DNA from 2 places in the Streptomyces sp. NPDC055254 genome. Region 2 is predicted to be linked to the other one. Evidence: riboswitches for the same ligand, from Rfam matches in the RefSeq annotation. Region 2 holds a riboswitch; the other holds the start of a gene.
The links. A riboswitch is a leader RNA that binds a small molecule or an ion and turns the genes downstream of it on or off. The one in region 2 is predicted to bind cobalamin.
Positions count from the first base shown of each region.

Region 1: another riboswitch for cobalamin. It lies ahead of ACWFQ8_RS16090 (cobalamin biosynthesis protein); the one in region 2 lies ahead of ACWFQ8_RS20115 (ABC transporter substrate-binding protein).

Region 1 is NZ_JBSGQV010000013.1:142,989-146,809, forward strand. It holds gene ACWFQ8_RS16085 (cobyric acid synthase) at 1-366, opposite strand, end outside; gene ACWFQ8_RS16090 (cobalamin biosynthesis protein) at 363-1,361, opposite strand; cobalamin riboswitch at 1,399-1,552, opposite strand; gene ACWFQ8_RS16095 (hypothetical protein) at 1,669-1,890, opposite strand; gene ACWFQ8_RS16100 (anion permease) at 1,916-3,181, opposite strand; gene ACWFQ8_RS16105 (alpha/beta hydrolase family protein) at 3,491-3,821, shown strand, end outside.
Region 2 is NZ_JBSGQV010000020.1:44,809-48,629, reverse strand. It holds gene ACWFQ8_RS20120 (FecCD family ABC transporter permease) at 1-998, opposite strand, end outside; gene ACWFQ8_RS20115 (ABC transporter substrate-binding protein) at 1,088-2,077, opposite strand; cobalamin riboswitch at 2,114-2,253, opposite strand; partial or broken gene ACWFQ8_RS20110 (HD domain-containing protein) at 2,336-2,674, opposite strand; gene ACWFQ8_RS20105 (ATP-grasp ribosomal peptide maturase) at 2,628-3,509, shown strand; gene tgmC (ATP-grasp peptide maturase system methyltransferase) at 3,506-3,821, shown strand, end outside.

The DNA of each region.
Region 1 (3,821 bases), on a different contig from region 2:
CGTGACGATGCCGAGCAACTGCTCCTGGCGGCCCCCGTGGTAGCCGCGGGCGCTCATCTCGCCCACCGGCTTGCCCAGCAGCACCACCTGGCTGGTGCGGTCGCCGCCCGGCTTGAGCAGCACCGGGTTCATCAGCGCGGTCGGCTCCACGCGGGCCGCCTGCGCCTGCATGGCCTGGGCGCGCCCGATCTCGGCGCCCTCGCGCGTCACGAAGGAGTTCAGCGACATGTTCTGGGCCTTGAAGGGCGCCACCTTCACACCGCTGCGGGCCAGCCAGCGGCAGATGCCCGCCGTGACCACGCTCTTGCCCGCGTCCGACGTCGTTCCCGCGACGAGCAGTCCGCCGCCGTGCTTCGCGCCGTTCATGCGCGTCCTCCCCTCGTCGTGCCGCAGGCCCTCGAAGCCCACGTACCGGCCCCCGTCGCGCGGGCGACCGCGAGCCGGGCGACCGCGCAGGCCCCCAGAGCCAGCCAGGTCACCCGCCGCGACAACCGCACCGCGCGCTCGATGTCCGCGACCTCCACCGCCCGCCCCCGGGCGCCGTTGAGCACGGCCCGGTGCTCGACCCGGCCCCCGTACGCCAGGGTGCCGCCCAGCCGTACGCCGAGGGCGCCGGCGAAGGAGGCCTCCACGGGTCCGGCGTTGGGGCTGGGGTGCGCGGCGGCGTCGGCGCGCCAGGCCCGTACGGCTCCCCGCCGGTCGGGTCCGGCCAGTACGGCGGCCAGCGCCGTCAGCCGGGCGCCCGGCCAGCCCGCCGCGTCGTCGAGCCGGGCGGAGGCCCAGCCGTAGCGCAGGTAGCGGGGGGACTTGTGGCCGACCATCGCGTCGAGCGTGTTCACGGCCCGGAAGGCGAGCAGGCCCGGCACCCCGGCGACGGCGCCCCACACGAGGGCGCCGACGACGGCGTCGGAGGTGTTCTCGGCGACGGATTCCACGACGGCGCGGGCCATCTGCTGCTCGTCCAGGGACTGCGGGTCGCGTCCGCACAGGTGGGGCAGCCGCCGCCGGGCGGCCTCGGTGTCGCCGGCGGCGAGCGCCGCGCCGATGGTGCGGGCCTCCCGGCCCAGCGAGGTGCCGCCCACGACGGCCCAGGTGGCGGCGGCGGTCAGCGCGATCCGGACCACGGGTGGTGCGGAGCGCACGGCGCGGGCGCCCAGTGCGCCGACCGCCGTCGCGCCCCCGGCGCACACCAGGGTGTGCAGGAGGCCCCGGGCGCGGTCGTCGCGCCACAGGGCGCGCTCCACCGCGGCGGCGGCTCGTCCGAAGGCGGCCACGGGGTGCCCTCGGCGCGGATCCCCGAGGATCCGGTCGCCGATCAGGCCCGCCGCGGCGCCGTACGCGAAAACGCGATCGGCACGCATGGTGGCAGGTATGTCCTCACTCAGGGTCCGCGCCCTGGTTCGACGTGTCCGGCGGCGAGAGTTCCTGGCTCCCGGGACGCACGCGCCGCGTGCGCTCCCCGGTGACAGTGGCGGGACCGCGCCGGAATCGCACCGGACTTCCTCTCCATGCCGCCGTATTGGCTCGGGCAGTCCACCACGCACCGAGAACGCCCGTCAACTCGCCGTTGACCTGCGACGAGGGTCCGGCCGGGCATGCGAAAGCTCCCCCCGGGAAGAACCCGGGGGGAGCTGCCGCGGCGAACCGGACGCGCCTCGGCGCGCCGGATCAGGCGACGATCAGGTAGATCCCGTAGCCCACGGCCGCCGCGACCAGCGCGAAGCAGGCGTACGCACCGCTGCGGGCCAGGGTGGCGGCGCCGCCCTGCTCGGTGGCGGCCTCGTGCTTGGACAGGCCCACCAGGCCCAGGGTGAACAGGGCCACGAGGGCGACGGTGGCGGAGAGGCTGACCCCGAAGACGGAGCCGAGTGCTTCCCAGTCGATCTTCATACTGCCGTTCCTCTGTCTGTCTCGGTCAGACCGCGGCGGCCGGAGCCGCCGGGGTCGTCGTCGCGGCCGGGATGGTGGCCTTGAGGTCCTCGTCGCTCACCGCGGCGGTGGTGGCGGCCGCGAGGGTCGGCGGGACGGTGACGGCGGCCATGGCCGTGGTGACCACACCCGGCTCCTCGGCGCCGACCGGCTGCACGTCGTTGACGTTGTGGTGGTCGACGACCTGGCGGCGCGAGATGAGCCAGATGGCGAGGCAGGAGCCGACCAGGAAGACGGTGACCGCGGCGATGCCGACGTCACCGGTGCGCATGACCAGCTCGGCGCCGGCCGCGACCAGGCCGGCGGCCGGCAGGGTCAGGCCCCACGCGATGAACATGCGGGTGGCGGTGGACCAGCGGACCACCCCGCCCTTGCGTCCCAGACCCGCACCCATGACGGCGCCGGAGCACGCGTGGGTGGTGGAGAGGGAGAAGCCGAGGCTCGACGAGGCCAGGATGACGCTGGCGGCAGAGGTCTGGGCGGCGAAGCCCTGCTGCGGCTGGAGGTCGGTGAGGCCCTTGCCCATGGTGCGGATGATGCGCCAGCCGCCCAGGTAGGTGCCCATCGCGATGGCCAGACCGGCGGAGACGATGACCCAGACCGGCGGGTTGGCGCCGGCGGGCAGGGCGTTCCCGGCGACGAGCGCCAGGGTGATGATGCCCATCGTCTTCTGCGCGTCGTTGGTGCCGTGCGCGAGGGAGACGAGACCGGCCGAGGCGATCTGACCGGTGCGGTAGCCCTTCGCGGAGGTCTTCTCGCCGACCTTGCCGCCGAGCTTGTACGTGACCTTCGCGGCCAGCATCGCGGCCAGACCGGCGACGAGCGGCGCGGCGATCGCGGGGATCAGCACCTTGGTGACGACGACGCTGCCGTTGACCGCGCCGATTCCGGCGGAGGCGACGGCGGCACCGATCAGGCCGCCCATCAGGGCGTGCGAGGAGCTGGAGGGCAGGCCGACCAGCCAGGTGACGAGGTTCCAGAGGATCGCGCCGACCAGAGCGGCGAAGATCACTTCCGGCTGGATGCCTTCCTCGTTGACGAGGCCCTTGGAGATCGTCTTGGCGACCTCCACGGACATGAACGCGCCGACGAGGTTGAGCACGGCGGACATGGCCACCGCCGTCTTGGGCTTGAGGGCGCCGGTCGAGATGGTGGTGGCCATCGCGTTGGCCGTGTCGTGAAAACCGTTCGTGAAGTCGAACACGAGAGCGGTGATGATCACGATCCCGAGGAGAAGCGTTATGTGCTCCATTTACCCAGGCTTCTGTTTGACGTCAGTGGCTCGGCGACCGTAGGCAACCTGGATGAACGGAAGATGAACTGGCACGGGCCGATCGGTGTACTGCCTCGCCACGCGATCGGAACCTTCGTCCCGGTTCTGGCGGAGATACATCGATTAATGCACGTCAAAGCCGGGTGAATGAACCCCTCCGCGCCGGATCCCGGACATACGGGCGGCGCCCTCCGGAACCGGAAGGAGAGATGGATCACGCCCGCCGCGGCGCGGCCGGGCCGCGCCCCTCCGGTGGCCCCCCGGGATCGGCGCCCCGACACTGGAGCCGTGCGTACCGCGACAGCGACGGCAGCGGCCGTCACCACCATGCTCCTGGGCGCCGGCGCGGCCGCCGTCGCGGCCGGCCGGTACGCCGCCGGCGCCGCCCTGCGGCACCGGCCCGGGTGCCCGCTGCCCGGCGGGCCGCGCCTCACCGTCCACTCCACCGCCGCCGGCCGGATCGCCCTGACCCGCTCACTGGCCTCCCTGCGCCCCGGTACGTACGGCCTGGACGCCCCGGGGGTGCACGCCGTCGTCGGACCCGTCCTCACCGGGGTGCCCCACGACCCGGACACCGTCGTACGCCGGCTCCTCGCCGTCACCCACGGCTCCCTCGACC
Region 2 (3,821 bases):
GTGGAGCGGCGCAGCATCCACAGGAAGAACGGTCCGCCGACGAGCGCGGTGACCACGCCGACGGGGATCTCCTCGGGCGCGGCGGCCGTACGGGCGAGCAGGTCGGCCAGGGTCAGGAACACCGCCCCGCCCAGTGCGGACACCGGCAGCAGTGCGCGGTGCCCCGCGCCGACGACCATCCGGGCGGCATGCGGAACCATCAGGCCCACGAAGCCGATGGCCCCGCTGTAAGCGACGAGCACGCCGATGACGAGGGAGGTGAGGACGAAGACGGCCGCCCGGAAGCGCGCCGTGTCCAGCCCCAGCGTCTGCGCGCCCTCCTCCCCGGCGAGGAGCAGGTCGAGCGGCCGGGCGAGGGCGACCAGCAGGCCGGTGCCGAGGAGCAGCGCGGCGGCGGGCAGCGCCAGTTCGTCCCAGCGGGCTCCGCCGAGGCCCCCGAGGGTCCAGAAGAGCACGGTCCGCACCTGGTCCGGCTGCGCGGCGAGCACGAGCACCAGGCTGGTCAGCGCGGACAGGACGTACTGCACCGCGACTCCGGCGAGGATCAGCCTGCCGGTCGTCAGGGAGCCGCCGCGGCGGGCCAGCGCGTAGACGGCGACGAGCGCCGCCAGGGAACCGGCGAAGGCGGCGAGCGGTACGCCGAGTTGTCCGGCGACGGCGAGGACGCCGGTACCCGAGCCGAGGACGATCACGAGGACGGCGCCCGCCGAGGCCCCGGAGGAGGCGCCGAGCAGGAAGGGGTCGGCGAGCGGGTTGCGCACGAGCGCCTGCAGCACCGCGCCCGCGACGGCGAGCCCGGCGCCGACGACGGCGCCCAGGATGACGCGCGGCGCCCGTACGTCCCACACGATGGTGGCGAACGCCCCGGTGGGCCTGCGGCCCGACAGGCCGCCGAGGACGATGTCGACGACCTGGCCGGGAGCGATCCGTACGGGCCCCAGCGCCAGGCCCGCGACGGCGGATCCGAGGAGCGCGGCGGTGAGCAGGAGGAGGATCAGGACCGGCGGGAGGCCACCGCCGCCGCCCGCCGGGGCTCCGGCTCCGGGACCGGCGGTGGCCCCGCGGAGGGCCACGGACGGACGGGGCGTCACGCGGCGTCGGGGTGCAGCTGGCCGCCCAGCGCCTCGACGGCGTCGGCGACCCGGACGCCGAGGACGGCCGAGGAGAGCGGCAGGACGACGAACCGCCTGTTCTTGACGGCGGGAACCTCCGCCAGGGCCGGGTCGTTCAACAGCCGCTGCTTCTTGGCGTCGACGGTGGTGCCGCCGTAGTCGTAGATGAGGACGACCTCGGGCTTGCGCTCGATGACCTTCTCCCACGCCACGTCACCGAAGGTGTCGTCGAGGTCGGCGAACACGTTCGCGCCTCCGGCGAGGGAGATGATCTCGGTCCCGATCCCCCTGCCGCCCGAGGTGAAGGCGGATCCCTCGCCGGAGTCGTAAACGAAGACGGTCGGCCGGGCCTTGTCCTTGACCCGGGCGGCGACGGCGTCGACGCGCCGCTGCTCCTCCTCGATGAGCCGCGCGCCCCGCTCGGGTACGCCGAAGGTCCGGGCGACCTCGGTGATCTCGGTCTTGAGCACGTCGAGACCGACGGGGCCCTCGGTGCAGTACTCGACGTTGAGCCGGGTGTTGATCCCCGCCTTGCCGAGTCCTTCGCGGTCGCGGCCCTGCGCCTTGTCGAAGGCGCTCGCGTAGCCGCCGTACACGAAGTCGGGGTCCGCGCCCAGCAGCACCTCCTGGGAGGGGTACTCCCGGGCCAGCACCTTGATCTTGTCGTAGGCCGGACGGTAGGCGGGCAGCACCGCGTCGTCGAGGTAGGCGGAGCCGGCGATCCGGTCCTCCAGCCCGAGGGCGAGCAGCACCTCGGTGGCGTGCTGGTTCATGGTGACGGCGCGTCGCGGCGGAGCCTGATAGGTGGTGCTCACACCGCAGTTGGTGACGGTGTACGGGAATCCGGGCGCGGCGGCCGCGCCGGGGGCCGGCTTCCCCGCGTCCGGTGAGGCACCGCAGGCGGCCACGGGCAGCAGGAAAGCGAGGGGTACGAGTGCGCGCAGAGCGGCGCGGGAACGTGACATGGCGAAGCCTCTCCGGGGGATCCGCGTCCCCTGGTCGACGTGAAGAGGCGGTGCGTCAGTGTCTGACTTCCGGTTCCCCGCGCGGGGAATCCGGTCACAGTGGCGGGACCGCACCGGAATCGCACCGGTTTCCTGTCCTGCACCGCCTGGGCAATGCGCCCCAGCTTGCCACACGTTCCGCCGCCCCGACCCGCACGCCCCCGCCAAACGAGAAAGGCCCGCATCGGCGGGAGTTCCCGCGGGGAGGGGGCGCTTTCGCCCCTGGGCTCGGTACTCGATCCCTTGAAGCAAGCACTCCAGCTTGTCGGCGTCACGCGCGCAGATCGCCTCCGGCGAGTCCTTGGCTTCGTACTCCGCGACCAGATCCTGAATCGTCGATGCCAGAATCTCGGGCATACCCGCCGTCTGGTCGGCGGTCACCGCCGCCGGATCGGCTGCGGTCGAGTACTTCCTGCCCAGGTGGTTCACGTCGCCGGTGCGGGTCTCCTGGGTGTCGTGCCAGACGGCGAGGAACGCGGCCCGCGCGGGGTCCGCGCCTTCCAGTTTCGCGATGATCGAGGCGATGAGCGAGGTCCGCCAGGAGTGCTCGGCCGGCGAGGGCTTGACGGTCTCGGCTCGGTACGGCGTCCGCCCGGCCCACGCGGCCGGGCGGATGCTCACCCCGTCGAGAGCCGCCGACCTGGAAGACGTGGGAGCGGTGTACTGGCGCCGCCCGACATGGCCGTCCTTCACCCACCTGGGACCGGACGACGCCCGGTTCGCGGCCGCGCAGACGCGCTACGGGCTCGGCGGTGTGCTGCACGCGCTCCACGGCCCCCTCTGGGTGAACCACCCCATGCGGAACGCCGAAGCCGCCTACAAGCCGCACCAATTGGCCTGCACTCTTCGCCTGGGGCTGACCGCGCCACCCACCCTGATCACCAACGACCCGGCCGACGCGCGCGAGTTCGCCGCCGCTCACCCTGCAGTGATCCACAAGACGCTCCGGGCCACGCCCTACGAGCGGGACGGCGTCCCTGTTGTGTCGTGGGCGGAGCAGGTCACCGCAGACGAGATCGACGACCGGATCCGAGTCGTCCCGCACCTCTTCCAGGCACGGGTCGACAAGGTGTGCGACGTCCGCGTCACGATCGTAGGCCGCCAAGTCTTCGCTGTGCGCATCGATTCCGAACTCCTGGACTGGCGGCGGGACTACGCTGCCCTGGCGTACTCGGTGGCCACGCTTCCCGCCCCGCTGGAGGAAGCCCTGCTCGCCTTCCTCGATGCCTTCGGCCTCGTATCCGGAAGCTTCGACCTCGCAGTGGACCGTGCCGGCGCCTACTGGCTGCTGGAGCTGAATCCGAATGGTCAGTGGGGCTGGCTGGAGGAGCACACCGGGCTCCCCATGGCGGCCGCCTTCGCTGACCTGCTCTCCCGAGGAGGTACCCGGTGATCGATACCAGCCCCCAGCGGCAGGCCCTCGCCGATGGGCTCGAAGCCGCGGGCGCGATCCGCACCCCGGCCTGGCGGAAAGCCGTTGAAGCCGTCCCCCGTGAGGTGTTCCTGCACCCCGGCGTCTTCCTCCCCACCGGCGGGGGACTCTGGAAGCCCGTAACCGCGGCCGGCACGGACCCGGCCGAGTGGGCCCGGATCGCGTACACCGACGACTCCCTCGTCACGCAGCTCGACGGGCACCTCACCCCCGACCAGGCTCCCGGCCCGGTACCAGGCACCCCGAGCTCGTCATCCACGATCCCGCGGCTGG